3 regions of the Kutzneria kofuensis genome follow, and region 2 is predicted to be linked to each of the others. Evidence: riboswitches for the same ligand, from Rfam matches in the RefSeq annotation. Region 2 holds a riboswitch; each other region holds the start of a gene.

Region 1 (9,712 bases), 2.6 Mb from region 2:
ACGTCCGAGATGATCGCCTCGGCGTTCTCGATCCGGTACCGGGGCTTGGATGTTCGGGCCGGCGCGCCGCGGCGCAGCCAGGCCAGCTCCTTGCGGGCCAGGTTGCGGCGCTTCTCCTCCGCCGTGTCGGCCAGCCGCGCGCGCTCCGCCCGGGCGTACACCCAGTCCGCGTAGCCGCCCTCGTACTGCTCGACGTTCCCGCCCACGACTTCCCAGGTCCGGGTGCACACCGTGTCCAGGAACCACCGGTCGTGGGTCACGACCACGAGGGCGCTGCGCCGGGCCAGCAGGTGCTCGGCCAGCCATCGCACACCCTCGACGTCCAGGTGGTTCGTCGGCTCGTCCAACACCAGCAGGTCCAGCTCGCGGATCAACGCCGCCGCCAGCGCCACTCGGCGCCGCTCGCCACCCGACATCGTCGCCACCGGCGAGTCCAGGCCCAGCGCGGTGATCCCCAGGCCGTCGAGAATCGACCGGACCCGGGCGTCCGACGCCCACTCGTGCTCCGAGGCGTACCCGTGCGGATCCAGCACCGCCGCGCGCACCGTGTCCCCGATCAGTTCGGTGCGCTGCGTGACGACCGCCATCCGCAGGTCCCTCGTCTGGCTGACCCGTCCCTCGTCCGGCGGCTCCAGCCCGGTCAGCACCTCCAGAAGGGTGGTCTTCCCGCCGCCGTTCAGACCAACGACGCCGATGCGATCACCCTCGTTCACGCCCAGGGAAACGGCGTCGAGCAGCGCCTTCACGCCATAGGACTTGCTCACGGACTCGAGGTTGACCAGGTTCGCCACGCGAAAAGGGTACGTAACGGCGAAGTGGCCGCCGGTGATGCGTCTGGCACCAGCGCGAGATGACCGAAAGTGAGCACCATGTCCGCCCCGTACTTCCCGCCACCGGCCACCGACGTCCAGCCGCAGGGGCAGCCGCCCCGCAACGGTCTCGGCACCGCCGGCTTCGTTCTCGGGCTCGTCGGCCTCCTGCTCAGCTTCATCCCGTTCATCGGCGTCGTGGCCTGGCCGCTGGTGATCGTCGGCCTGGTGCTGTCGATCATCGGCATCGCCCGGGCCAGCAGCGGCAAGGCCACCAATCGCGGCCTGGCCATCACCGGCGCCGTGCTGTCGGTCATCGGCCTGGTGATCTGCATCCTGTACGTCGCCGTGTTCACCAAGGCCGTCAACGACGTGAACCAGCAGCAGAACGCCGTCTCCACGATCACCTACGAGGTGACGGGAGACGCCAAGGGCGCGACGGTCACCTACAGCTCGTTCGACGGCAACGGCAGCTCCATGAACCAGGAGACCGCCAGCCAGCTGCCGTGGCACAAGGACCTTCAGGCCAAGGGCCTGTTCAGCGGCGGCTCGCTCACCGTCAGCGCCGGCGCCGACGGCGGCTCCGTCACGTGCAAGGTCACCGTGAACGGCAAGGAAGCCAAGACGGCGACGGCCAGCGGGCCGTTCGCGACCGCCAGCTGCGGCGGCTTCTAGGCGTGCACCTCGGGCGGGGTGGGGCGGGCCGCGTCGTCGCCGGTGATCACACGGGCGCCGGCGACCGGGCCCTGCGCCACCCGCACGGTCCGGCACACGCCGGCGCCGGACAGCTCCGCGGCGACCCGGACGGCGGCGTCGCCGTCGGAGCAGAGGAAGGCGCAGGTGGGCCCGGAGCCGGAGACGATGCCGGCCAGCGCCCCGGCGTTGACGCCGGCACGGAGCGTGCGGCGCAGGCCGGGGCGCAGCGAGACGGCGGCGGCCTGGAGGTCGTTGCCGAGCAGCAGCGCCAGCTGGTTGGGGTCGCCGGAGGCCAGGGCCTCCAGCACGGGCTCGACGGCGCCGACCCGAGGCGGGTTGCCGTCGGCGCGCAGCCGGTCCAGCTCGCGGTACACCTCGGGGGTGGACAGGCCGCCGCTGTCCAGGGCGATCACCCAGTGATAGGTGTGCCGGGACAGCACGGGGACAAGCTGCTCGCCGCGCCCGGTCCCCAGCGCCAAACCGCCCTGCAGCACGAACGGCACGTCGCTGCCGAGTTCGGCGGCGACAGTCGCCAGCTCGTCGCGGCCCATCTCCAGCCGCCACAGGTGCGCCAGCGCGACGAGCGTGGCGGCGGCGTCCGCGCTGCCGCCGGCCATGCCGCCGGCCACCGGGATGCCCTTGTTGATGGTGATCCGCAGCTTGGGCTCATCCGGATCGCGGCCGACGTGCGCGGCGAGCGCTCGCACGGCCTTCCAGACCAGGTTGGACGAATCGGTGGGCACCGACTCGGCGCCCTCGCCCCGCACGTCGAGGCCGGCCTCGTCGGCGACGGCGACGGTCACCTCGTCGGTCAGCGACAACGACTGGAACAGCGTCGTCAGGTCGTGATAGCCGTCTGCGCGCAGGTCACCCACCGCGAGATGCAGGTTGACCTTCGCTGGGGCCCGGACGGTCACTGGTGTCGGTACGACGGCTAGCACCCGTCCAGCCTACGGGCTGTTGCTGTGCTGGCTAGAACGCCGGCAGGACCGAACCGTGGAACGTCTGCTCGATGTAGTCCTTGACCTGCGGGGAGTTGAGCAGCTCGGCCAGTTCCCTGATGCGCTTGTCACCCGCCAGCTCCGGCCGCGTGACCAGGCCGTTGGCGTTCGGGTTGCCCTGGGCCTTTTCGACGAGCACCGCGTCGCGGACGTCAAGACCGGCCGACAGCGCGTAGTTGCCGTTCACGATCGAGGCGTCGGTGTCCTCCAGGCTGCGCGGCAGCTGCGCCGCCTCCAGCTCGACGAACTGAAGGTGCTTCGGGTTGCCGGCGACGTCGCGCGGGGTCGCGGTGGTCTCCGTGCCGGGCTTGAGCTTGAGCAGGCCGTTGTCGGCGAGCAGCTTGAGCGCCCGGGCCTCGTTGCTGGTGTCGTTGGGCAGGCCGATCTTGGCGCCGTCCGGCAGGTCGGCGGCCTTGTGCGCCTTCTTCGAGTACAGCCCGAGCGGCTCCAGGTGCACGGCGGTCACCCAGGACAGCTGCGCGCCGTGGCTCTGCTCGAAGTCGGCGAGGTAGGGCTGGTGCTGGAAGTAGTTGGCGTCCAGCGACTTGTCCACCAGCGACGTGTTCGGCGTGACGTAGTCGGTGAACTCCTTGACCTGGATCTTCAGGCCCTTGGCCGGCGCCAGCTTGTCGGCGACGTAGGACAGGATCTGGCCGTGCGGGGTGGGGCTGACGCCGACGACGAGCGGGGCGTTCGGGTCTGCGGCCGCGCCGCCGCCCGTCCCGCAGGCGGCCGCGGTGGCCGTCACGAGGGCAGCAAGGAGCGCAACACGGAGCTTCATGGGACTGTGGTTCCTCGAGTTTCAGGCGGTGACGCGGCGACGGCGGTCGATGAGCCGTGACGTCACGTCGAACAGCAGTTGGATGAGCATGGCGATGGCGCCGAGCACGAGCACCGTCGTCCAGAGCACGCGGTCGTCGTAGCGCTGGTATCCGTAGCGAATGGCGAGATCGCCCAGGCCCTCGCCGCCGACGACCCCGGCCATGGCGGAGAAGCCGACGAGGGTGACGGCGGTGACGCCGACCGCGGACACCAGCGCGGGGGCGGATTCGCCCAGCAGCACGGACCGCACGATGCGGGTCCGGCTGGCGCCGGTGGTGACGGCCGCTTCGACGACCGTCGCGTCCACCTCACGCAGCGCGGACTGGACGAGCCGGCCGAGGAAGGGCACCGCCCCGATGGCCAGCGGCACGATCGCCGCGGTCGGGCCGATCGAGGTGCCGATCAGCGGGCGGGTGACAACCTGTTGCAGCAGCACGATGAGCACGATGAACGGCAGCGATCGGCCGAAGTCCACCACGGTGCCCAGGATCCGGTGCAGCACCGGGACGGGCCGCAGCCCGCCCGGCGCCGTCACGTGCAGCAGCACGCCCAGCGGGATCCCGAACACCGTGGCGAACAACGTCGCCACGCCGACCATGTACAGCGTCTGGCCGAGCGCGGGGTGGAGCAGGTCGAACACATCGGACCACGGAGTGGTCTGTCTCACGCAGCGACTCCCTGCGGACCCTTCGGGGTCCGTCGAACGAGGGCGCCGGCCTCGGAGATCCACTCCAGCGCGGAGTCGGCCCGCTCGCCGGTCAGGCCCAGTCGGAACCGGGCGACCGGGGTCTCGCCGAGGCGGGTCAGTCCGCCGCCGAGCACGGCGAGGTCGACGCCGAACCGGTTGGACGCCTCCGGCAGCAGCGCGCCCACCGCGGCGAAGCCGACCAGCACCACGTCCGCGACGCGGTCGTGGTCGCCGGCGATGCCGTCGGTCTGGTCGAGCGCGGGCAGCAGCGCGTTGGCGGTGCGACTGTCCACATCGGACACGAGGTCGAGCAGCCTGCCGTTCTCCACGATCCGGCCGCCGTCGAGCACGGCGACGTCGTCGCAGATCCGGCGGACGACCGCCATGTCGTGTGTGACAACAACAACCGTGACTCCGAGCTCCGCTCGGGCCCGGTCGAGAACGGTGAGCACGGAGCCGGTGGTCTCCGGGTCCAGCGCCGAGGTGGGCTCGTCCGCGAGCAGCACGGACGGGTTCGCGGCCAGCGCGCGGGCGACCGCGATGCGCTGCCGCTGCCCGCCGGAGAGCTGGTCGGGGTAGGAGGCGGCCTTGTCGGTCAGGCCGACCAGGTCGAGCAGTTCGCCGACGCGGCGGCGGCGGGTCGGGCCGTCGACGCCCGCGGTTTCCAGCGGCAGCGCCACATTGCCGGCCGCCGTGCGCTGACGCAGCAGCGAATCCCCTTGCGGCACAACGCCGATCTGCCGGCGGGCCGCGCGCAGCCGGTTGCCGTCGAGCGTGACGAGGTCGGTGCCGTCGACGCGGATGGCGCCGCTGTCCGGGCGCTCGAGCAGAGCGATGCAGCGGGCCAGGGTCGACTTGCCGGAGCCGCTCGGGCCGACGACGCCGCAGACGGCGCCGGCCTGGACCTCGAGGGTGACGCCGTCGAGGGCGCGCACGGCGCCGCCCCGGGCGGGGAATGACTTGACCAGATTGTCGACAGTGATCACTGTTTGCTCCACGGCACGCGCGGCCACGCGCGCTGATGGCGCGCGAGGGCCGTCCTTTTTGGACCGTCCTATCGGGACGAGACGAATGAGGGTGAACCGACAGCAGGCGGCGGTAGGGGTGTTACCGGCCGGCCCGACAGCCCGTCGCGGTGCGGCGGCACTGATCGACAACTCGACGGCGAGTGAGCAGCCGCGCTGCGCACACTCGGGCGAGGTCCATGACGTCCTCCATCGGTCCTGGCTGTAGCACCTGCCCGGGGTCGGGTGGTTGCTGCGGCTTCGTCGATCCAGGTCTCTCGGCCGCTCGGGATGGATGCAAGTAGCAGTACACCTGACCGGTATGTGGAAAATCAAGCCGTGCCCGGAAAGAACCACGGATCGTTCGGTATGTCACACAGATGCCCGACGATTGCTCGGTCCACGACGTATCGCACGGTAGGTTCCCCGGCACCCTCGGTCATCCGGAGGGGTCCGGGTTGTCCACGGGCTGGACGTCCGGGAAGAAGCACGACCGGCGGGGCGTTGGCCCGGACATGGGGGTACTACGCGGCGGCTACCTCGGCGATGCGGGCGAACTCGGCGATGCCGAGCTGCTCACCACGGAGCGACGGGTCGACACCGGCGGCGGTGAGCAGCTGACCGGCCCGGTCAGCCGAGCCGGCCCAGCCGGCCAAGGCAGCCCGGAGGGTCTTGCGCCGCTGGGCGAAGGCGGCGTCCACCAGGGAGAACAGCGCTTCCCGTGACACCGAGGACGGGGGCTCGCGGCGGGTGAAGGCGACCAGGGCGGAGTCGACGTTGGGCACGGGCCAGAACACCGATCGAGGCACGGGACCGGCACGGCGGGCGTCGGCGTACCAGGCGAGCTTGACGCTGGGCACGCCGTAGACCCGGCTGCCGGGCCCGGCGGCCATGCGGTCGGCGACCTCGGACTGCACCATGACGAGCCCGGTCCGCAGCGAAGGCAGCTCGGCCAGCAGGTGCAGCACGATCGGCACGGACACGTTGTACGGGAGGTTGGCGACCAGAGCGGTCGGCGCGACCCCGATCTCGTCGGCGGTGACGCGCATGGCGTCGGCGCCGACGACGGTGAGCCGGGAGGCGACGTCGGGCGCGAACTCGGCGGCGGTGACGGGCAGCCGAGCGGCCAGCACGGGATCGATCTCCACGGCAACGACGGCCTTGCACGCCGGCAGCAGCGCCAAGGTCAGCGAACCGAGCCCGGGGCCGACCTCAAGCACGACGTCGTCGGCCGTGACACCGGAGGCGGTGACGATGCGCCGCACGGTGTTGGTGTCGTGCACGAAGTTCTGGCCCAGCTTCTTGGTCGGACGGACGTCCAACTCCTTGGCGAGGGCACGGACCTCGACGGGTCCCAGCAGTTCGGGCACGAACGGGGATTCTAGGCTCAGGTCAGACCGAGGATCTGGGCGCACTGCCACGGCTGCAGGCCGCGAGCGGCGCGCACCCGGTTGGCGATGGCGATCTGCTGCTCACGGGTGGCCAGGTCGGCCCGCGGGGCGTACTGCCCGCCGCCGTTGGAGGTCCACGTCGGGATGTCGAACTGCAGGCCGCCGTAGTAGCCGTTGCCGGTGTTGGCGTGCCAGTTGTTGCTGGACTCGCACTTGGCGATGCGGTCCCAGATCTCGTCGCCCGGCAGCGGCTTGGTGCCGTTCTTGACGATCTTCGGCTTCATCGGCGTGATGACCTGCACGCCGATCTGCTGCTTGTCGGCCTGCTTGCCGTTGTGCATGGTGACCCGGTAGGTCACGGTCTGCTTGCCGACCACGCCCGGGTCCATGACCTGGGTGACGCCCTCGTCCAGGGTCGGGTCGTTGACGATCTGCGTCGTCGGCTGGATGTCCTGGTTCTCCTGGACGACCGTGACGCCGTTGCGGCTGACGGTGATCTGCGCGCCGCTGGCCAGCTTGGTGTCCGCGGCGGGCGCGACGTTGTCGTCGGCGCCGAGGGTGATGTTCAGGGACTTCAGCAGCTCCTGGATGGTCACCGCGTAGGTGGTGAGCTGCTTGGGGGCGTTGCCGCCGTCGCTGATCGTGACGGTCTTGGCCGTCCTGACGTCCATCGACATGCCGGACAGCGGGATCTGCTTGGACGGGTCGACCGAGAGCTTGGCGTTGTCGGTCTTGACGCCCATCTCGCGCAGCGCGTCGGCGACGGTGAGGGACTTGACCCACTGGGTCTTCGCGACGCCGTCCACGGACACGGTCATCGTGCGGCCGCGCTGCAGGACGATCTTGCCGCCGTCGGCGATGGACGAGCTGGCCGAGGGCATCAGCGAGTCGTGGGCGCCGGCCGACAGGCCCTGCTTGGCCAGCACGTCGCCGACGGTGCCGGAGTAGGTGTGCACGGTCATCTCGTGACCGTCGACGTCGACGGTGACGGCCTTGTCCATGGCCAGCGCGGTGGCGCCGCCACCGGCGAGGCTGACCAGGGTGGCCATCACGGCGGCCTTGATGAACCGGCGCTTCCACGGCGACCGGGTGTCCTGCTCGGTCTTGACGACCGCCTTGCGCTGGGGCTCCGGGACGAGGTTGGCGTCCTCGAGTCCCTCCTCCAGCTCCTCCCAGCACTGCGCCAGGCCCTCGGTGAGCGGGCCGGCGTCGTCGCGGATGATCGGCAAGACCGTGGTCTTGGCGTTCATCAGCTCGAGGAGCTGGTCGAGCTCCATGTTGACGGAGTTGAGGATGTCCTGGGCGTCGGGGCCGAGGACGTCCATCACGTCCTGGGTGGAGACGTACGCCCCGCCGGGCACGAACTGGCGGGTGGCCTCGAGCTCGGCCTCCCAGTCCCAGTCCCAGTCGAGGTCCGGCCGCACTGCGGTCCAGGCCGAGGTCTGGCGCTCGGCGACGGCGACCCCGGTGTGGGGTGCCCAGAAGCTCTGAGCGCTCTGCGCCTGGGTGGGCGCTTCCTCGGACACGCGCGGTCTACGGTGCCTACCGGTCCCAGTCACGGGGTCGTTACCTCCGAAAAGCCGATGGTCCGCGAAGAGTTCCGCGGCTGTTTTCGCCACTAGCCGACGTCAGCCGCTGGTACTTCTCCTCGCTTCGCTCGGGTCTCGTGCTCCGACTGCCTTGCTTGGTCCCGTAGCCAACGCCGTCCGGCTGGCCTCCCTTGCGGAAGCCGGCCGTCCCCGACGAACGCCGACCTGACTGCGGGCCGGTGGTGGACCACTGAGTCCGACGCACCGATCACGGGACCGTAACGGAGGTCGGGCGTGTGAGCAAACATTCCCGGGGTTGTTGTGTCTCCAGTCACACCACGGGGTGATTTCTTTGCGGCACGGAGGGTCATACGCCCAGGCCGAAGACTCGGTTCACCGTTGCGGTGACAATTGTTGCCAGCTCACCGACGTGCACTCCGCGTAGATCAGCGAGTTCACGGAGCGTGTACGCGGCGCAGTACGGCTCGTTGGGACGGCCGCGGAACGGGTGCGGCGTCAGGAAAGGCGCGTCGGTCTCCACAAGCAACTGTTGCAGCGGCACAACCATTGCCGCCTCCCGCAACGCGCCTGCGTTGCGAAACGTGACCGTGCCCGAGAACGACAGCACGTAACCGGCGTCCACGCAGCGTCGCGCCATGTCCACGTCGCCGGAGAAACTGTGGAACACCACGGTGTCCGGGGCGCCCTCTTCGTCCAGGATGCGCAGCACGTCCTCGTGCGCGTCCCGGTCGTGGATCATCAGCGGCTTGCCGAGCCGCTTGGAAAGCCCGATGTGCCAACGGAAAGCGTCCTGCTGGGCGTCGTGCGGGGCGTAGTCCCAGTAGTAGTCCAGACCGGTCTCGCCGACCGCGACCACCCGCGGGTGCGCGGCCAACTCGGCCAGCTCCTCCCGCTCGGCGTCGCCGAAGTCCTTGGTACGCGTGGGATGCAGCGCGACGGCGGCGAACACGCGATCATCCCAGGTGGACGCTTCCACGGCCCAGCGCGCGGCCGCCATGTCGTCCGCGACGGTGATCGCGTGCCCGATGCCGGCCGACTCGGCGCGGTCCATCATGGACCGGACATCGGCGGAATCCTTGGCGCCACAGGCTTCCAGATGCGTGTGGGCGTCGACCGCCGACACCGGAAGACGCTCCGGTATCGGCGGCCGCGCACCCTTGCGTGGAGTCACTTCTCGATCGGAGCCCACTCCGGACCGGTCTCCGCCAGCTCCGGGTCGAGCTTGGCGAACAGCGGCGTCGGCTTGCTCAGCGGCACGCCGACCTCGATCGGCGTGGACTCCCACTTGGCCTGCTCGGCCTTGTAGTCACCGGTCAGCACCGGGTACTCGCGCGACGGGTCGTCCAGGTCCGTGACCTCACGCATCTCCGGCTGCGACGCCCACAGGCCGGTGCCGCCGAGCAGCTCGTGGATCTTCTGGGCGGAGTGCGGCAGGAACGGCGTGAGCAGCGTGTTGGCGTCCTTGACCACCTGCAACGCGGTGTGCAGCACCGTGTCGCGGCGGGCCGGGTCGTCCTTGAGCTTCCACGGCTCCTGGTCGGACAGGTACTTGTTGGCCGCCGACACCACCCGCATCGCCTCGCCGATGCCGGCGCGGAAGCGGGAGTGGCGCAGGTGCGTGCCCACGGTGTCGAACGCGGCCCTGGACAGCGCCTTCAGGTCCTCGTCGGCCTGGGTGGGCGCGGTCGGCGCCGGCACCGCGCCGACGTTCTTGTGCGCCATCGAGACCGACCGGTTGACCAGGTTGCCCC
Region 2 (9,712 bases):
ATCGCGTACGCGATCAGCGCGCCCGCGGCCGAGCCACGGCCGGGGCCGACCCGGATGCCGTTGCGCTTGGCCCAGTTGATGAAGTCCGCGACCACGAGGAAGTAGGACGGGAAGCCCATCTGCAGGATGACGCCGATCTCGAACTCGACCTGCTTGCGGTGTTCCTCGTCGATGCCGTCCGGGAAGCGGCGCTCCATGCCCGCCCACACCTGCTGCTTGAAGTACTCGTCCTCGGTCATGCCCTCGGGGATCGGGAACCGCGGCATCAGGTTGTGGAACTCGAACATGCCGGTGGTGTCGACCTTCTCGGCCACCAGCAGCGTGTTGCGGCAGCCCTCCTGCCAGGCGTCGGAGGAGTCGATCGCGCGCATCTCGTCCGGCGACTTCAGGTAGTAGCCCGTGCCGTCGAACTTGAACCGGGTCGGGTCCTGCAGGGTCTTGCCGGTCTGCACGCACAGCAGCACGCCGTGGGCGTCCCGGTCCGAGTCGTAGGTGTAGTGCGAGTCGTTGGTCACCACGAACGGCAGGTTCAGCTGCTTGGCCACGTTCAGCAGGCCGTCGCGGACCCGGCGCTCGATCTCGATGCCGTGGTCCATCAGCTCGACGAAGAAGTTGCCCTCGCCGTAGATGTCCTTCCAGTCCGAGGCCGCCTGCAGGGCCTCCTTCTCCTGGCCCAGCCGCAGCCTGGTCTGCACCTCGCCCGACGGGCAGCCCGTCGTCGCCATCAGGCCCTTGGCGTTCTCGGCCAGCAGCTCCCGGTCCATGCGGGGCCACTTGCCCAGCTGGCCGTCGATGCTCGCGTAGCTGGAGGCCCGCATCAGGTTGTGCAGGCCCTCCTTGTTGGCCGCCCAGATCGTCTGGTGCGTGTAGGCGCCGCTGGCCGAGACGTCGTCGTTCTTCTGGTGCGGCTCGCCCCAGGTGATCCGCCGCTTGTCGTGTCGGGAGCCCGGCGCCATGTACGCCTCGATGCCGATGATCGGCTTCACCCCGGCCGCGGTGGCCTGCTTGAAGAAGTCGTAGGCCCCGTACATGTTGCCGTGGTCGGTGATCGCGGCCGCCGGCATGCCCAGCCGGTCGCACTCGGCGAACATGTCCTTGAGCTTGGCGGCCCCGTCGAGCATCGAGTACTCGGTGTGCACGTGCAGGTGCACGAACGAGTCGGACATTGGTGACGGCCTCCCCTGGGCTTCAACGACGAGCGCCGTCTATCTTGCCTCGTCTCTCAGGGTGAGCACGGGTACCCCGGCGGCGTTTCGCCGCCGAACTTCAGGCCGGCCCGAAACAGCAGGTCATCACCCGGTTTTCGGCGCTGTATGCGACCTGTCACGAGGGGTGGCCGTCAGCTGCACCAGGACCGGGCCGCTGCGCTGGCAGGCCTGGCCGCAGTCGGTCTCCAGCGTGCAGCACAGGGAGCAGACCGCGCCGCCGTGGTGGACGCAGTCGACGATGTCCGGCAGCTCGTAGGGGTCCTCGCACACCTCGCACACGTGGGTCTCGGTGAGGTCGGCCGCGCCGGAATCGGGACCGGACACCAGGTTCGGCCGCGCGAGGTAGTACCGGCCGCCGGTCAGCCGCGCCGTCACCGGGACCGCGACCATGGCCAGCACGAGGGCGATGAACGGGCTCCACGCTGCGGCGATCGGCCCGAACGCGCCGAAGTAGGCGATCACGGACACGACCGAGGCCAGCACCATCGAGCCGAAGCCGACCGGGTTCACCGCGTACAGGTAGGCGCGCTTGAACTCGACGTAGGGCGGGCTCCAGCCGAGCGGCTTGCAGATCACCAGGTCGGCGACGACGGCGCCGATCCAGGCGATCGCCACGTTCGAGTAGAAGCCGAGGATGGTGTTCAGGAAGGCGAACGCGCCGAACTCCATCAGCGCCAGCGCGATGCCGCAGTTGACCAGCACGTACCAGGCGCGGCCGGGGTGGCGGTGCAGGACGCGGGAGAAGAAGTTCGCGAACGACAGCGAGCCGGAGTAGGCGTTGGTCGTGTTGATCTTGATCTGGGAGACGATCACGAACAGCGCCGCCAGCGGCAGCGTCACGGCGCCGAGCGCCGGCCGCACGGCCTCCACGTAGGGGGCGATCGGTTCCAGGACGGCGGACTGCCCGATCGCCCCCAACGCGCAGAACGCCAGGAACGCGCCGCCGAGTTGCTTCAGCGCCCCCAGCACCACCCAGCCGGGCCCGGCGGCGATCACCGCCGCCCACCAGGCCCGCCGGTTGGCCTCCGTCTTCGCCGGCATGAACCGCAGGTAGTCGGCCTGCTCGCCGATCTGCCCGATCAGCGACAGCGCGACGCCCGCGCCGAGCCCGACCCCGGTCAGCGACAGGCCGCCGCCGAACGCCGTGAACTGGCCGAACCGCTCCGGGTGCGTCGCCAGCACGACCACGAACGGCAGCACCAGCCCGACCAGCCACACCGGCTGCGTCCACACCTGCATCCGGGCCAGCGCGCGCATCCCGAACAGCACGAACGGCAGCACGATCAACGTGGTCAGCAGGTAGCCCAGCGCCAGGGGTAAGCCGAAGGCCAGCTGGAACGCCTGCGCCATGATCGACCCCTCCAGCGAGAAGAAGATCACCGTGAAGCTGGCGTAGATCAGCGACGTGAGCGTCGACCCGAAGTAGCCGAAGCCGGCGCCGCGGGTGAGCAGGTCCATGTCCACGCCGTAACGGGCGCAGGCGACGGCGATCGGGACGCCGGTGGCGAAGATGACCACCGCGGCGATGCCGATCGCCAGCGCCGCCGACGAGAAGCCGTGCAGCATCACGATGCTCGCGCCGATGGCGAAGTCGGCCAGGTAGGCGATGCCGCCCAGCGCCGTGCTCGCCACCGCGAACGGGGACCAGCGGCGAAAGGAGTGGGCGGCGTAGCGCAGCGAGAAGTCCTCGCTGGCCTCGTTGGCCGCGAGCCACGCGTAGCGGCGCTTGGGTCCGGTCTTCACTGCGGTGACGGTCATGGGTTCCGACCGTAGGAAGCGCCCTTTACGTCCAGGTTCCGTCGCTGTTACCCCCACCTGGGCAGGTGATCTTCTCCGGCGCGGCGCACCGGGACGGACGGTGCGCGGGCCGACCGGGTAGCGTGCCAGGCGTGGCCGTGCCGGATCCTGTCGACTTCCGTCTGCTCTCGCTGATCGCCGAGATGGGTCGGGCCGCCGTGCACGACGTCGCCGCGCGGCTGGGCATGGACCCGCGGGAGGCGGCCGCGCGGCTGGTGGCGCTGTCCGCACAGGGCATGCCGCTGCTGGTGGGCGTGGAGTGCGACCCGAACGGGATCAGGGCAGCGCTGGCCGCGGCGAGCCGTCCGCAGCAGCAGTGGCAGGCGTACCCGCAGCAACAGCCGCAGTACGGACCGCCGCAACAGCAAATGCCGCCCCAGTTCCAGCAGCAGCACCCCCAGCCGCAGTACGCTCCGCCGCCCCAGCAGTACGCGCCGGCGCCGCAGAGCGTGCCGTTCCCCGTGCAGCAGCCGCCCGCACAGCCGCAGCCTCAGCCGACGCAGGCACCGGCGCCTTCGCAGCCGCCGGCGGGCGGCACCTGGGGGCCGCCGCAGACGTCGGCGTGGGCGCGTGGCGACGAGCAGACCGTCACGGCCGCGCCGGTGCCGCCGCCGAAGTTCACGGTCGGGACCTCGCAGCAGACCGTCGGCCTTGAGGGCGAGCAGTTGTCCATCCAGCTGGTCGAGGTCGTCGACCCGGCGGACTTCCTGTTCACCGCCGCCGGCTACCGGCTGCAGGAGGGCGAGCGGGCTGTGGTGGTGCACACGGAGCTGACCAACCGCGGCACGGTGCCGTTCTCCTCGCTGCCCGACCTGTACCTGCTCCTGGTCACCGCCGACGGCCAGACCATCTCCAAGGCACCGGTGTCGCTGTCGTCCCGGCCGCCGCACCGCATCGGCGTGCAGCCGGGCGAGACCGCCGGCGGGCACACCGTCTACGTGCTGCCGGACTCCACCGAGCTCACGTCGGTGCGCTGGAGCCCACGCCCCGACGACCCCCAGCACTCCCTCACCTGGGAGATCGAGGCCTGACACCGGGCATTTTTCGCTACGTGAGTGGCTCAGGTGCCTCCTGAGCGAAAATGAGCCACTCACGTAGCGGAAAAAAGGGGAGAAGGGGTCAGCCCTCGGCGCGGAGTGTTTCCAGGGCGTCGCGCAGGTCGTCCGGGTACTGGCTCTCGAACGTCACCCACTCGCCGTCGGCGGGGTGGTGGAACGACAGCGTCTTGGCCTGCAGCCACTGCCGGGTCAGGTTGAGCCGCTTGGCCAGCACCGGGTCCGCCCCGTAGGTCAGGTCGCCGACGCAGGGGTGGCGCAGCGCGGAGAAGTGCACGCGGATCTGGTGGGTACGCCCCGTCTCCAGGTGCACCTCCAGCAGCGACGCCGCCCGGAACGCCTCGATCATCTCGTAGTGGGTGACGCTGGGCCGCCCGCTGGCCACGACCGCCCACTTGTAGTCGTGCTTGGGGTGCCGGTCGATGGGCGCGTCGATGGTGCCGCGCGTCGGGTCGGGATGCCCCTGCACGAGCGCGTGGTAGACCTTGTCCACGGTGCGTTCCTTGAACGCCCGCTTCAGCACGGTGTACGCGTGCTCGCTCTTGGCCACGACCATCACGCCGGTGGTGCCGGCGTCCAGCCGGTGCACCACGCCCTGCCGCTCGGCGGCGCCGGAGGTGGAGATCCGGATGCCGGCGGCGGCCAGCCCGCCGACCACGGTCGGACCGGTCCACCCGGGACTCGGGTGCACGGCGACGCCCACGGGCTTGTCCACCACGACCACGTCGTCGTCCTCGTACAGCACGACCAGGCCCTCGACGGGGATCGCCTGCACGGTGACGGGCTGCGCGGGCGCCGGCAGCGTCACTTCGAGCCACGCGCCGGCGACCAGCCGGTCGGACTTGCCGACGGCGCGGCCGTCGACCAGCACGTCACCGGAGTCGGCCAGCGTGGCGACGGTGGTCCGGGACAGGCCGAGCAGCTTGGACAGGCCGGCGTCGACGCGCATGCCGTCGAGGCCGTCGGGCACGGGCAGCGTGCGCAGGTCACTCACCGGCCTTGGCCTCCCGCGTGGAGCGGCCGTCGTAGTCCCGGCCGATGATCGCCATCAGCACGATGAGCGCGCCACCGACGCAGATCGCCGAGTCGGCGAAGTTGAACACCGGGAAGTACTGCGCGTTCGGCCCGAACACCGAGATGAAGTCGACCACGTGCCCCTGCAGCGCGCCGGGCGCCCGGAAGATCCGGTCCAGCAGGTTGCCGAGGGCGCCGCCGAACACGAAGCCGAGGCCGACGGCCCAGCCGCGCGAGCGCAGCCGGGGCGCCACCCAGATGATCGCGGCCAGCACGCCGACGCAGATCACGCTGAACACCCACGTCATGCCGGTGACGCCGAGCGAGAAGGCGGCGTACGGGTTGCGGATCACGTCCAGGTAGACCAGGCCGCCGGCGAGTTCGAGCGGCGGCCGGCCCTCGAGGTTGGCGACGACCAGCGCCTTGGTGACGATGTCCAGGGCCAGCGCGACGACGGCGGCCGTCACCAGCAGGCCGATCCGGCGGGGCAGCAGGCGCTGGGCCGCGACCGGTTCGGTGTTGGGCTCGGTGCTCACCGGCCCATTGTCCCTCAGCTCGCGACGAACGGCGGCAGCGGCCGGGTGTCGTCGGCGGGCACCCACCGGCCGTCCTGCTGCGCGTACGTCCACTTCGGTCCCTCGGTGACCAGCGTGCGCAGCGCGGCGACGAGGCGGTCCACGTGCTCGACGGTGCTGCCGAGGCCGAGGCTGGCCCGCAGCGCGCGCTGCTCGGTGGCGTCGACGCGGTCCAGCAGCCGCCGGGTCGCCACGTGCGCGCAGAACGCGCCGTCGCGGACGCCGATGCCGTACTCGGCGGACAGCGCCGCGGCGATGAGGCCGGCCTCGTGGCCGTGGATGGTGAAGCTGACGACGCCGACGCGGTCGTGGTCGCCGTGGAAGATGCTCAGCTCGTGCAGGCCGGGGATGGTGCGCAGGCCCTCACGGAGGCGGGTCAGCAGCGCCTGCTCGTGGGCGACGATGCGGTCCCAGCCGTGACGGGTGATGGTGTCGCAGGCGGCGGCGAGCGCGTGCACACCGACCACGTTCGGCGAGCCGGCCTCGTGCCGCTCCGGCACCGCCGACCACGCGACGCCCAGGTGGTCGCCCCAGTCGACGACGTTCTTGGTGGCGCCGCCGCCGACCAGGTACGGCTCGGCGGCCTGCAGCCAGTCGGCCCGGCCGATCAGCGCGCCGGCGCCGTAGGGGGCGTACAGCTTGTGGCCCGACAGCGCGACGTAGTCGACGTCGAGGGCCTTGATGTCCACGGGACGGTGCGGCGCGAGCTGCGCGGCGTCCAGGGCGATGCGGGCGCCGTAGCGACGGGCGACGGCGGCGAGGTCGGCGACCGGCCACAGCTCACCGGTGACATTGGACGCGCCCGTCACGACCACCAGCCGCGGGCCCTCCGGGCACAGCTTCAGGGCCGCCTCCAGCGCCGGCACGGCCGCGGCCGGCGACTCCGGAGTCTGAACGCGACGGACGTTCGGGCCGCGCCAGGGCAGCAGCGCCGCGTGGTGCTCGGTGTCGAACAGCACCACGGAAGTGCGGCGCGGCAACGACTTCGCGAGCAGGTTGAGCGAGTCCGTGGTGTTGCGGGTGAACACGACGGTGTCCGAGGACCGCGCGCCCACGAAGCGCCGCAACGTGTCGCGGGCCTGCTCGTAGACCTTTGTGGACACCTGGGAGGCGAAACCCGCTCCCCGGTGGACACTCGCGTACCAGGGCAGCAGCTCGTCGACCGCGTCGCGCACCTGCTCCAGACAGGGGGCGCTGGCCGCGTGGTCGAGGTTGGCGTACGTGACGCGGTCGCCGGTGACCAGCGGCACCGACAGACGGGCGCCGACCACCGCCGGCACGGTGGGGATGTCGGTGGGGGTGATGGCGCTGTCGGTGTTGCGGGCCGGCGGGATCGCGATGGTCACCGGGGTGCTCCTCGGGTCAGGGACCCGCCTTGGAGAGGGTCCGCGCTTGCCCGGTCGCCGTGTGCGACGGGCCTGGTCCTCACCCGGGGCACCCCACCGCGGAGGAGGGTTGCCGGCCAGCTAGCCGGGGCTTGACGCTGGCACTCATGACCTTTCGGCGACCACCGTAACCGACGGTGTGCGGTTCGGTCGAGGCCCCTTCCACATCGTGAGAGGCGTCACTAACGAGTGATTTCGTTCCCGGAGGGGTGAAACGCCGGTCTTTTCCCGGCGCGACCGGCGCAGACTCGGCGGGCGCACCACGTGTGGCCGACCGCTCGGAGGTAGTCATGTTCCGCGAGCTCGACGACGAGCTCAACCGGCATCTGGCGATGCTGGCCGACCTCGCGCAGGACCCGGACGACCGGCTGGTCAGCGGCGTCACCCGGGCCCAGCTGCCGCGGGTCGTGGACGCCGTCGCCACGCTGCTCAGCGAGCACTCCCCCGACGCAGGAGGCCGCTGCGGCGCCTGCCGCCCCGACCACTGGTGGCAGCCCCGCCCCGCCTTCCCCTGCCCCGCCTACCTGGCCGTGCACCGGGCCCTCTTCGCCGGCACCCTCACCTGACCGGGGTCACTCGCGGCCCGACTCGCCCTTCCAGCGGGCAAACCGCCCGGCCCGGTCGACGGCGCGGATCCGGCGCTCGGTGGCGTCCCGGACCTTCTCGGTGGCGACGACCAGCAGCTGGTCCTCCTCCTGCAGCCGGGTCGTCGGCGTCGGGGTGAAACCGGCGTCGTCGCGCACGATCAGGCTGATGGTGGCCCCCACGGGCAGCCGTAGTTCCGACAGGTAGACGCCGTGCAGCTTGGATCCGGGCTGCACGCGGACCTGCAGGAGCTCGGCGCCGAGGGTGTCCAGCGGTGCGGAGTCGACCTCGATCTCCTGGGTGTCGCCGGGCTTCACGAGCCCGAGCCAGCGGGCGACGAGCGGCAGGGTGCCGCCCTGGACGAGGGTCAGCACGACGACGAGCACGAAGACGGCGTCGACGAGGCGTTGGGCGCCGGGAACGCCCTGGGTCAACGGAATCAGGGCCAGCACGATGGGCACGGCGCCGCGAAGTCCGGACCACGAAAGGAAGACCTGTTCCCGCCACTTCACCCGGAAGGGCGTCATGGACAGCAACACCGAGAGCGGCCGGGCCAGCAGCAGCACCACCGCGCCGGCGACCAAGGCCGGGATCAGGGCGCTCACCAGCCGCGCCGGTGAGGCGAAGAGGCCGAGCAGAACGAACAGTCCGATCTGGGCCAGCCAGCCGAGTCCCTCGGCGAACGACAGCGTGTCGGACCGGTGCGGCAGCCGGGAATTCCCCAGCACCAGGCCGGTCACGTAGGTCGCGAGCAGGCCGGAAGCGTGCACCATGTCACCGAATGCGTAGGCCAGAACACACATCGCGACGGTCGCGACCGGGTACAGGCCAGTTGCGGGCAGGGCCGCCCGTCTCAGGCCGAAAGCCCCCAACCAGCCGACGATCACGCCGATCGCGGCGCCGACGACCAGCTCGTAGCCGGCCAGCAGCGGCGTTGTCCAGCTCACCGGATCGGGTGAGACGAGCAGGATGACGGCGATGAACACCGGGGCGTCGTTGAGGCCGGATTCCAGCTCGAGCGCGCCGACCAGCCGCTTGGCCACGCCAACACCGCGCAGCACGCTGAAGACCGCCGCGGCGTCGGTCGAGGACAGCACCGCGCCCCACAGCAGGGCGGTACGCCAGTCGAGGCCGAGCAACACGTGTAGCGCCGCGCCGGTGACGGCGATGCTGATCGCGACCGCCACTGTGGACAGTGCGATTCCCAGCCCCAGCGAGCCTTTCACGGACGACCACCGCGTGGTGAGACCGCCCTCGGCCAGGATCAGCACCAGCGCGGCGATGCCCAGCGACTGGGTGAGCACGGCGTTGTCGAACCGGATGCCCAGCCCGGCCTCGCCGATCAGCAGGCCGATGCCCAGGTACAGCAGCAGCGACGGCAGGCCGAGGCGGACCGACACGCGGACGGCGAACACGGAGAGCAGGAGCACCGCCGCGCCGATACCGAGCGCTGTCGAAAGATTGGGCATCCCACCTCCCGGATGTCACCTGTTCGCCTGAACATTGTGCGTGACGATCACGGAAAAGTACTAATCGACCACTTTGGATGTCCAAAATGGACAATACAGTTCGATGTTATGCTAGAAGTTCGCGCAGCCGATCGACAGTGCCGTCCGGCACCTCCACGATCTTGTCGCGACTGCGCTCCCCGGACACGATGACCACGTCCTGACGGCGGATGCCGAATGCGCCGGCCAGCGCCTTGCGCACGGCCTCGTTGGCCTTGCCCTCCACCGCGGGCGCGGCGACGGCCACCACCAGCGCCCCGTCGCCCCACACACCGCCGACGGCGTCGCGCCGCGCGCCGGGTTTTACGCGCACAGCGAACCTCACGGCGCGGATTCTACGGGGCGGTCAGCAGCCGGTAGACGCCGCGCGCGTACTCGACGAGGTCGCCGATCTCCGCGCCCCGGCGAACGATCTGCACGTGACCGAGGAGGAAGGTGTGCATCTGCAGCGCCCGCTCCCGGGCCACGGGCTCGGCGAAGCCGAGCGCCACGAACCGGCCGCAGAGGAACGACAACCGTACCTCGGTCAGGCAGCGCATCGCCTGCGCCACCAGCGGGTCGTCGGCCGCCGCGAGCATGGCGAAC
Region 3 (9,712 bases), 3.8 Mb from region 2:
CGGTGTGAAGACCGCCATCCGCAAGGTCCGCGAGGCCGTCGCCGCCGGCGACAAGGACAAGGCTCTCGAGCTGGCCCGTGCCGCCTCTCGCAGCCTGGACAAGGCCGCCAGCAAGGGTGTCATCCACCCCAACCAGGCCGCCAACAAGAAGTCCGCGCTCGCCCTGGCCGTGAACAAGATCGGCTGAGCACGCTTCTTCAGCGCCAACGCCCTGCCCGCTTCCGCGGGCAGGGCGTTCTGCTGTCCGGCTACTTCGTGTGTCCGGCTACTTCGCGGTCACCGTGCCGGTCAGCACGGTGTCCAGGGGCAGCTCCTGCGGGTAGGCCCCGACGTGCAGCGCGACATGCTTGTCCGCGCCCTGGCCGCCGGTGGCCACGGTCTGGAGCACCACGTCGCCGCTGACGGCCCCGGCCGCGATTCGCCCGTCCAGCACGAGCTGGCTCAGGGTCGACAGCGGCCGTGACGGCTGCGGATCGATTCCCCACGACCTCAGCCAGGCCGGGTCCACGTCCGTGGTCGACAGCTCGGGGCCGGTCGCCGGCGCCACGAACGGGCCGAAGACGAAGATGTCCGCGTCGGCCGCCTCGGACAGCGTCACGTGCCACGTCAAGGCCCCGCCCGCAGCCACCGACGACGTCGGCGTCACGGTGATGGTGGGCGCCGGGTCGTCGTTGGTCACCAGCACACCGCCCTGGTAGGACCCCACGACCGTGCCCTTGGCCGCCTTGATCTCCGCGCCGACCAGGTAGTTCGCGCTCCAACGGGTGTTCCCGACCACGGTCGTGGACAGGTCGACCGTGTGCTGCCCGGGCGCGAGCGTCAACGCCTCCTCGGTCCACGTCCGCCCGGTCGAGTCACTGCGGAACAGCTTCAGCACACCGCCCGCGTCGCCGGTCACGGTCACCGGGACCTGGTAGTTCTTCGAACCCGAATCGCCTTCCGGCGCCGTCACCCGACCGAGGTCGACCCGGGTCAGCTTGGCCGGATCCGGGTCCGGCAGGCCAGGACGCCAGCCGTGGGCGTCGAGCAGCCAGGCCTCACCACTGGTGGTCGACGGGACCAGTTCGAGCTTGGCCACCTGCAGCACCGGCGGCACCGGGACGCGCACCTCCTGGGCCCAGTACGACATCGTGCGATCCGCGCCGGGCAGGCCGTTCAGCGTCACCTTGCCGAGCTTGGTCCGCCTGCCGCTGCCGTCCGTGGCCGCCACCTCGAAGGACGTGCCCGTGGAGTTCTCCGGGACGATCACCCGCAGCGCCAGGGACTGCTCCCCGAGCAGCCACACCGGGCGCGGTGGCTCGATCACCGCCGCGGTTCCCGCGGCCGACCAGCGCACGTCCACCGCGGACCGGCCGGCCTCGGTGGGAGCCGCGGTGAACGACACCGTGTGCGGCGACTTGTACTGGTCGGCTCCGGCCAGGCAGGCCGTGGCGGCGTTGATCTCGTCACACAGCTTGCCGCTACCGGTGATCTTGGTGGACTGGTCCGGCACCACCACCGGCGTCCGGTCGCCGCCCAGGGCGTGGCTGAGCACCCGGGCCGGATCGGCCGACGGCGCCCGCACGCCGGAACCGTCCAGCAGCGGCTGCACCCGAAGCTCGTGGTCCACGAACAGATGCGCGGCCGCGGCGACATAGGTCGCACCGACCGCACGCTGCTGGGCGGCGGTCAGCCGCGCCGGCTGGCCGGGGTCGCAGAGCGGGTTGGGGGTGTCGCCGGGAAAATAGTCGTCCACGGACGGGGCCGCCGACTCGCCCGGAGTCCACTCGACGTTGAAGAAGTTGTGGTTCGCCCCCGCGATGTACAGGGCGCTGTGCAGCGCCTTGCCGCGGCTGACGCCCCGCGTCGAGTCGATGTACTGCTGCCCCTGAAGATTGGACACGTCCCCGTCGCACGCCGGCAGGAAGGTCACCGACGGCACGTCCGGCGTGGGGTTCTGGCCGAAGATGGTCGGGGCGATGAACACGTTGCCGCGGATCGTCCAGCGGACCGGGCCCGAGTAGCCCGAGTCGAACGGCGGCGGGGCCAGGCTGTCCAACGCCGCCTGGTTGACGCCTTCGCCGCCGCGGGAGTGGCCGACCAGCAGGACCTTCGACATGTCCGCCACCGGCGCGTCCCGCACGATCTGCGGCGCCGAGGCCCGGCCCGCGCCGGCCCAGTCCGCCCAGTGCGCGAGATGCAGTCGCACCAGCGAAGAGCGGGCCTGCGCGCCGCCGTCCTCGGCCTGGAAGTCCAAGGCGTTGATGGCGTCCGCCGAGACGGAGACCGTGTCGTATCCCTGCGACGCCAACAACTGCTGGGTCTGCAGATAGCCGCGATAACTCGGCACCATCAGCGTTCCGGCCGGGCACGGCCAGGTGAAGGGCTGGTCAGCGGGGTTGTTCGGGTTGTAGCAGGATCCGTGCCGGCCGTGCAGGAACAACACCAGCGGGCGGTTTCCCGGCGCGTTCCTCGGCGCCACGACGACGGCCTGCATCTCGATCGGCCCGTCGAGTCCGGGCAGCCGAACCGGGTCGAGGGCGTACTCACCCGTGACCGTCTGGTACGGCCCCGGAGTACCCGGATCGGCCACACCCTTGGGCAGCAGCGGCGGCAGGGCGGCGGGCGCCTGGTTGGCCCGGAACTTCGGGTCGGGGGCGTCCAACCGGCGCCCGCCGGCCCGGACCTCCACCTTGCCGAGGTCGCCCAGTGCCTTGCCGGGCAACGAGAACGTCCTGCCGTCGCGGGACGACCTGGCCCGGCCGAGCAGTTTGCCGTCGGACCAGAACTCCACCGCCGCGTCGCCCGACATCGGCTTCGCCGACGTCCAGGCCACCTGGCCGTCCACCACCCGCCAACCCGATCCGGCCGGCTTCGGCGGGGCGCTCGGCTGCCCGACGGCGGTCGGTCCCAACACGACCGCCATGCACACCGCCGACAACAAAGGTAAGAGCTTGCGCATTCGACCTCTATCTACGGTCGCGGCCCCCGCCCGGCCCTACCATTCCCCCAGACGGACCACATGGGCCTGGAAAGTCACCTGTGTACGATCACTGCACGTACGCGTAGGCAGTGATTTCAAAGCCGCGAAAGCGTATGAGAGTTCGTCACCTTCGCCCAGCGAATTGCACGAAGGCCCCGGATCGGCTTCCCGAACCGCCGAAACAGAACTCAATTCCGGTCAGGGCTTGGCCTTCAATGCCCCCGCGCCCGGCAATCGCCGATGACTGGCCGTAACAGGAGAGGCCGACCGCGAGACACGCCCTCGTGGCGGCGCACCCACACCGGCCCCGCGCCGCCCGTTTCGACCACCGCACCTGGAGTCGGCGAGGCCACCACAACACACCAGTGGCGTCAGCCCATCTGGTGCGCCGCAACCACCTTCAACACCGCCCGCTCCAACGCGTAGTCCGCGTCGGCGGCCACGCCCTTCACATCGGCGTTCAGCGCCGCCACGACCTGCATCGCCTCGGCCAGGCCGGCCGGCGTCCAGCCGCGGGCCTGGCCCTGCGCCCGCTTCACCTTCCACGGCGGCATGCCCAGATCGCCGGCCATGCGGAACGGGTCGCCCCGGCCGGCGGAGGCCACCTTCGCCACGGTGCGCACCCCCTCGGCCAATGCGTCGGCCACGAGCACGTGCGGCACGCCGAGCTGCATCGCCCAGCGCAGCGCCTCCATCGCGCCGGCCCGATCCCCCACTACGGCCAGATCCGCCACGGCGAAGCCGGTCACCTCGGCCTTGCCCTGGTGGTAGCGGCGGACCGCGGCCTCGTCGACCTTGCCGTCATTGTCAGTGACCAGCTGCGAGGCGGCGGCGGCCAGCTCCCGCAGGTCGGTGCCGACGGTCTCGATCAGCGCGGCCAGCCCGGCGGGATCGATCTTGCCGCCGGCCCGCTTCACCTCGTCGCGGACGAACGCGTCCCGGTCGGCCGGCTTGGTGATCTTGGAGCACTCCACCACCACGGCGCCGGCCTTCTTCAGCGCGCCCGGCAGGTCCTTGGCCACCTTCGCCCGGCCGCCGCCGGTGTGCAGCACGATCAGCACGATGCCGTCGGCCGGCTCCTTGGCGTAGGCGAGGACGGCGTCGGCGACCTCCTTGCCGACCTCCTGCGCGCCCTCCAGCACCACCACCCGCCCCTCGGCGAACAGCGACGGGCTGAGCAGCTCGGCCAGCTCCGGCGGGGTGAGGTCAGTCACCCGCACACGCGTCAGATCGGCCTGCGGATCGGCCTTGCGCGCCGTGGCCAGCGCGGCCCGCACGGCCCGTTCGACCAGCAGTTCCTCGTCGCCGAGCACGAGCAGCAGCGGTTCGGGGGCGGCACTCACGCCGTCATCCTTCCACGTCCCCCTGACAGCCCCGCCGGTCCCGCATCGTGGGCCACGGAGTGGCGACCCCGCGTCGCATTGCCGTACCGTGCAGGTCACAACTGAACACCGCTCATCCAGAGGGGCAGAGGGAACGGCCCGACGAAGCCCCGGCAACCGGCGACGCATCTCCACGCGTCGATCACGGTGCCAATTCCGACCCACACGTGGGAAAGATGAGGAGATACCTCCCATGACGACGACCGTCGACGCTCGCACCACCGCCGCCTTCAACCTCGGGCCCGCGCGCGCCCTGAGCTGTCGGGAGTGCGGACACCAGATCCCGCTGGCCGCGGAATTCGCCTGTAGCGAGTGTTTCGGCCCCCTCGAAGTCGCCTACGAGTTCGGCCACGTCCGCCGCGAGGACATCGAGGCCGGCCCCAAGTCCATCTGGCGCTACCGCAACCTGCTGCCGGTGCCCACCGACGTCCAGTCCTACCCCAACACCGAGCCCGGCCTGACCCGCCTGGTCAAGGCCGACCGCCTCGGCGCAGCGCTCGGCGTGCGCAACCTGTGGGTGAAGGACGACACCGGCAACCCGACGCACTCGTTCAAGGACCGCGTCGTCGCCGTCGCCCTGGCCGCCGCCCGCCAGCTCGGCTTCAAGGTGCTGGCCTGCCCCTCCACCGGCAATCTGGCCAACGCCGTCGCCGCCGCGGCCGCCCGCGCCGGCTGGGAGTCGGTGGTGCTGATCCCGTCGTCGCTGGAGAAGGCCAAGATCCTCACCACCGCGGTCTACGACGGCGCGCTGATCGCCGTGGACGGCAACTACGACGACGTGAACCGGCTGGCCACCCAGCTCGCCGCCGAGCACGAGGACTGGGCGTTCGTGAACGTCAACGTCCGGCCGTACTACGCGGAGGGCTCCAAGACCCTGGCCTACGAGGTCGCCGAGCAGCTCGGCTGGCGGCTGCCCGGGCAGATCGTGGTGCCGGTCGCCTCCGGCTCGCAGCTGACCAAGGTGGACAAGGGCTTCCGCGAGCTGGGCGAGCTCGGCCTCGTGGACGCCACCCCGTACCGGGTGTTCGGCGCCCAGGCCACCGGCTGCTCCCCGGTCTCCACCGCCTACAAGGCCGGCACCGACGTCGTGTCGCCGGTCCGCCCGGACACCATCGCCCGCTCGCTGGCGATCGGCGCGCCCGCCGACGGCCCGTACGTGCTGGACACCGTGCGCCGCACCGGCGGCGCCGTCGAGGACGTCACCGACGAAGAGGTCGTCGAAGGCATCCGGCTGCTGGCCCGCACCGAGGGCATTTTCGCCGAGACCGCCGGCGGCGTCACCGTGGCGACCGCGAAGAAGCTGGTCGAGACCGGCCAGCTCGACCCCGACGCGGACACCGTGCTGCTGATCACCGGCGACGGCCTGAAGACGCTCGACGCCGTCGCCGACCGCATCGGCCCGAAGGCCGTCGTGCCGCCGAACGCCGCCGCCGTCACCGAGGCCCTCGGCCTCTGACCCCACCGGGGCTGACCACACCACAAGGTTGCCGGCGCGTGCCTCACGCGCCGGCTTCTTTGTGCCGTCAACGATCCGCACGCCACGATCGAGTGGATCTTCCCGCCTGCGGCACGGGACGCGCTAAAGCAGCTCCCGACACGTGACGACATCACCTTCGTGCCCGGCCCCGGCGCGGTGCCCGCCGGGCGGCGCCGGTTGACCCGGTGGCATGAGCACACCTCGCGGTCACCGGCACGGGCGGGAAGGTCGATCATGAAGAACACGGCGCTGCTGGCCGGTCTGCTCGCGGCGAGCATGGCGCTCACCGCCTGCGGCACCGCCGCGGGCGGCAATCTGGCGATGCCCGGCGGCGGGCAGCGCTTCACCCCGCCCTCGCTGACCGCGCTGGGCAAGCTCGGGCAGCCGGAGGGCCAGCTGTCCGTGCTGGCCTGGCCCGGCTACGCGGAGAACGGCTCCAACGACCCGAAGGTCGACTGGGTGACCCCGTTCGAGCAGGAGACCGGCTGCAAGGTCGACGTCCGGCAGTTCGACACCTCCGACGAGGCCATCAGCCTGATGAAGACCGGTCAGTACGATGTCGTCTCCGCCTCCGGGGACGCCTCGCTGCGGCTGATCGCCGCCGGCGACGTGGAGCCGGTGAACACCTCCCTTGTGCCCGACTACGCCGATGTCTTCGGCTTCCTCAAGAACCAGTCGTGGAACAGCGTCGGCGGCGTGCCCTACGGCATCCCCCACGGCTGGGGCGCGAACCTCCTCACCTGGCGCACCGACAAGGTGACCCCGGCTCCCACCTCCTGGTCGACGGTGTTCGACCCGAACTCCCGGTACAAGGGCAAGATCAGCGTCTACGACTCGCCGATCTACATCGCCGACGCCGCCCTCTACCTCCGGGCCCACCGCCTGGACCTGGGCATCACCAACCCCTACGCGCTCGACAGCACCCAGTTCCGGGCCGCCGTCGACCTGCTGCGCGGGCAGCACCCCATGGTCGGCACGTACTGGACGGACTACCTCAAGGAGAGCCGGGCCCTGACCAACGCCGACGCCGTCGTGGGCCTCGGCTGGCAGGTGACCGTCAACGTCACCAGGAGCGCCGGCGTGCCGCTGGAGGCGGTGGTGCCGTCCGAGGGCGCGACCGGCTGGTCGGACACCTGGATGGTGGCCACCAGGTCCGAGCACAAGACCTGCGCCTACCTGTGGCTGAACCACATCATCAGCCCCGAGGTCAACGCCCAGGTCGCCGAGTACTTCGGCGAAGCGCCGGCCAACTCCAAGGCGTGCGCGCTGACCGTGGACCGCAAGCACTGCGACACCTACCACGCCGGCGACGCCTCGTACGCGTCGAAGATCGCCTACTGGACCACACCGATCTCCCAGTGCCTGGACGGTCGCACGGACGTCAAGTGCGAGGACTACGGCGCATGGACCCAGGCATGGTCGGAGATCAAGGGTTGACCCGGTGACCACCGTGCCGGGCGGTCCATGCCGGCCGGCAACCACCCAGCCGTGGCTAGCGGGCGACCCGTTCGGATCCACGCCGGGCGATCAGCGGGCCGTCCCGGCTCGCGACCACTGCCACGTCGCCGTCCTCATCCGTGCGTAACACCGTTGCCCCTTCCCGTTCCAGTGCGTCGATGATCAGCGAACTGGGGTGCCCGAACGGATTGCCGGCGCCGACGCTGACCAGTGCCACCCGCGGATGCACCCGTTCCAGGAACCGCGGGAGCGAGTAGCGACTGCCGTGGTGGGGCACCTTGAGCACGTCGGCGCTCAGGTCCTCGTTGGTGGCCAACAGGTTTGCCTGTCCCTCCAGTTCGATGTCGCCGGTCAGCAGGATCCGGCCGGCGGCGGTGTCGGCGCGCAGCACGAGCGACGCGTCGTTCACCGGCGTGCCTTCGGCGTTCGGGCCGAGATGGCTCGGCGCGGCCGTCGGCGCGATCACGGTCATGGTCACTCCCGGTAACGCGAATCGTTGTCCCGCAACGACGTCCACCACCTTCACGCCCGCGGCGGCGCTCAGCCGCCGAACCTGGTCCCACGCCCACGCCGGCTCGTGCAGCGGCCCGACACCGACCGCCCCGACGGGATAATCGCTGAGCACCGACGACAAGCCGCCGACGTGATCCGCGTGCAAGTGGCTGAGCACCACCAGTGGAATGCTGACCACTCCGAGCCTGTGCAGGCAGCCCACGATCGAACTGAGGTCGGGACCGGTGTCGATCAGCACCACCCGGCCCGGCTCGGACGTCGCCACCACGTGCGCGTCGCCCTGCCCCACGTCGCAGCTCACCATCGCCCACCCTGTCGGCGGCCAGCCGGATCCGGTGAGCCGGGCCGGCATCAACACCACCACGGCACCGGCCACGATCACCGCCGCCGCGACTCTCAGCCGCCGCGACCGCAACACCGCCCAGCCGGCGAGCATCACCGCTGCCAACAGCGCCGCACCGAGCAGCCCGCTCGGCCACCGCACCGTCGCCAACGGCATCGAGGACGTGTAGCGGGCGACGTGGATGAGCCACCACGCCTCCGGACTCGCCACTCGAACCAGCAACTCCCCCAGCCACGGGCTGATCGGCGTCGCCACGGTTGCCAGCACGCCGACGACGGTCACGGGCGCGACCACCGGCTCGGCGACGAGGTTGGCGATCACCGCGACCACGCTGACCTCACCGGACAGACCGGCGATCACCGGTGCGGTGACCAGGTGGGCGGCCAGCGGCGCCGCCACTGCCTCGGCGACACCCGGCGGCACTCCCCTGCCCCGCAGGCAGGCCGCCCACCGAGGCGCGACCAGCACCAGGGCTCCGGTGGCCAGCACGGAGAGCGCGAAGCCGGCGTTGAGGCCGAGCGACGGATCGATCGGCACCAGCACCACCACCGACCACGCCAGCGCCGGCAGCAGTGATCTCTCCCGGCCCAACACGAGAGCCAGCAGCGCCAGGCCGCCCATCACCGCCGCCCGCAGCACGCTCGGCTCCGGGCCGGCGAGGATGACGAACCCGATCACCGCCAGGCCCGCACCCGCGCCCGCGATCCGAGGGCCCAGCCCCAGCAACCGGATCGCGAACAGCACCGCTCCCGCGACGATCGCCAGGTTGGCCCCGCTGACCGCGAGCAGGTGGGTCATGCCGGCGACCCTGAACTCGTCGGACACCCGTGGCGACAGGTTCGCCGTGTCGCCCACGACCAGTCCGGGCAGCAGCCCCGCCTGCTCGTCCGGCAGCACCGCCGACGCTCGCCGCAGCCCGCTGCGCAACGCCGAGGCGACCTGCTGCCACGGCGGGGCCGGAGTCACCTCGGTCGGCGATCCCCTGGCCTGCACGACCGCAACCGTGAGATCGCCACCCCGGGCCGGCGCCGCCCGGCCGGTGACGGTGAGCCACTGGCCCGGCAGCAGGTCCGCCCAGTCCGTGGCCTGAGCCAGCACGACCACGTCGCCAGCCGGCACGAGCACCCGGTCCGCGCCGCCCTGCCGGCTGCCGAATCCTTGCGTACGAAGGGGTTTCGGCCGTTCCGACACCTCGACCCGCAGCTTGACGACGGTGCCCCGGTCCGCATCCAGCCGCAGCGGGTGCGTCGCCGACGCGTGGATCACCGTTGCGATCCAACAGGTTGCCAACGCACCGAGGGCGATCACCAGCACCGCCTGCGGACGCCAGCGCAGGGACCGGAAGGCCACCACGAGGGCCGTGACCACGGCGATGGCACCGAGCAGCCAGCTGAACTGCCAGCCCCAGGCCAGGCCGACCGTCGCGACCGCCCACACCACCAGGGCGACCGGCACCATCCGCGTGTCAGTCATGGCGGCGCCTCGGCTCGAGGCGAACGCGCATGAAGGGCGGGGACCGGAGGAATCTGACGACCTCGATCCCGGCCGCCACCGTCGCGACGACGAGGGACCACCAA

Evidence for each region. Region 2 has a riboswitch for S-adenosylmethionine ahead of BJ998_RS27470 (aminotransferase class V-fold PLP-dependent enzyme). Riboswitches for the same ligand answer to the same signal wherever they lie in the genome.
Region 1: it holds a riboswitch for S-adenosylmethionine, as region 2 does, so the genes downstream of both, BJ998_RS14950 (methionine ABC transporter ATP-binding protein) here and BJ998_RS27470 (aminotransferase class V-fold PLP-dependent enzyme) in region 2, are expected to answer to the same signal.
Region 3: it holds a riboswitch for S-adenosylmethionine, as region 2 does, so the genes downstream of both, thrC (threonine synthase) here and BJ998_RS27470 (aminotransferase class V-fold PLP-dependent enzyme) in region 2, are expected to answer to the same signal.

Annotation. Positions count from the first base shown of each region.
Region 1 covers NZ_JACHIR010000001.1:3,281,826-3,291,537, forward strand. Annotated here, with positions in the region: gene BJ998_RS14925 (ABC-F family ATP-binding cassette domain-containing protein) at 1-791, opposite strand, end outside; gene BJ998_RS14930 (MmpS family transport accessory protein) at 870-1,484, shown strand; gene BJ998_RS14935 (4-(cytidine 5'-diphospho)-2-C-methyl-D-erythritol kinase) at 1,481-2,446, opposite strand; gene BJ998_RS14940 (MetQ/NlpA family ABC transporter substrate-binding protein) at 2,478-3,287, opposite strand; gene BJ998_RS14945 (methionine ABC transporter permease) at 3,309-3,995, opposite strand; gene BJ998_RS14950 (methionine ABC transporter ATP-binding protein) at 3,992-5,002, opposite strand; SAM riboswitch class I at 5,228-5,318, opposite strand; gene rsmA (16S rRNA (adenine(1518)-N(6)/adenine(1519)-N(6))-dimethyltransferase RsmA) at 5,545-6,390, opposite strand; gene BJ998_RS48625 (resuscitation-promoting factor) at 6,408-7,937, opposite strand; gene BJ998_RS14965 (TatD family hydrolase) at 8,308-9,132, opposite strand; gene metG (methionine--tRNA ligase) at 9,129-9,712, opposite strand, start outside.
Region 2 covers NZ_JACHIR010000001.1:5,928,402-5,938,113, reverse strand. Annotated here, with positions in the region: gene dnaE (DNA polymerase III subunit alpha) at 1-1,166, opposite strand, end outside; gene BJ998_RS27490 (purine-cytosine permease family protein) at 1,293-2,966, opposite strand; gene BJ998_RS27485 (Lrp/AsnC family transcriptional regulator) at 3,098-4,036, shown strand; gene BJ998_RS27480 (RluA family pseudouridine synthase) at 4,125-5,009, opposite strand; gene lspA (signal peptidase II) at 5,047-5,610, opposite strand; gene BJ998_RS27470 (aminotransferase class V-fold PLP-dependent enzyme) at 5,625-6,995, opposite strand; SAM riboswitch class IV at 7,033-7,147, opposite strand; gene BJ998_RS27465 (hypothetical protein) at 7,325-7,600, shown strand; gene BJ998_RS27460 (potassium/proton antiporter) at 7,607-9,088, opposite strand; gene BJ998_RS27455 (DUF167 domain-containing protein) at 9,195-9,452, opposite strand; gene BJ998_RS27450 (TetR/AcrR family transcriptional regulator) at 9,463-9,712, opposite strand, start outside.
Region 3 covers NZ_JACHIR010000001.1:2,122,946-2,132,657, forward strand. Annotated here, with positions in the region: gene rpsT (30S ribosomal protein S20) at 1-187, shown strand, start outside; gene BJ998_RS09690 (alpha/beta hydrolase family protein) at 266-2,941, opposite strand; gene holA (DNA polymerase III subunit delta) at 3,334-4,305, opposite strand; SAM riboswitch class I at 4,415-4,527, shown strand; gene thrC (threonine synthase) at 4,538-5,800, shown strand; gene BJ998_RS09705 (ABC transporter substrate-binding protein) at 6,056-7,258, shown strand; gene BJ998_RS09710 (DNA internalization-related competence protein ComEC/Rec2) at 7,314-9,608, opposite strand.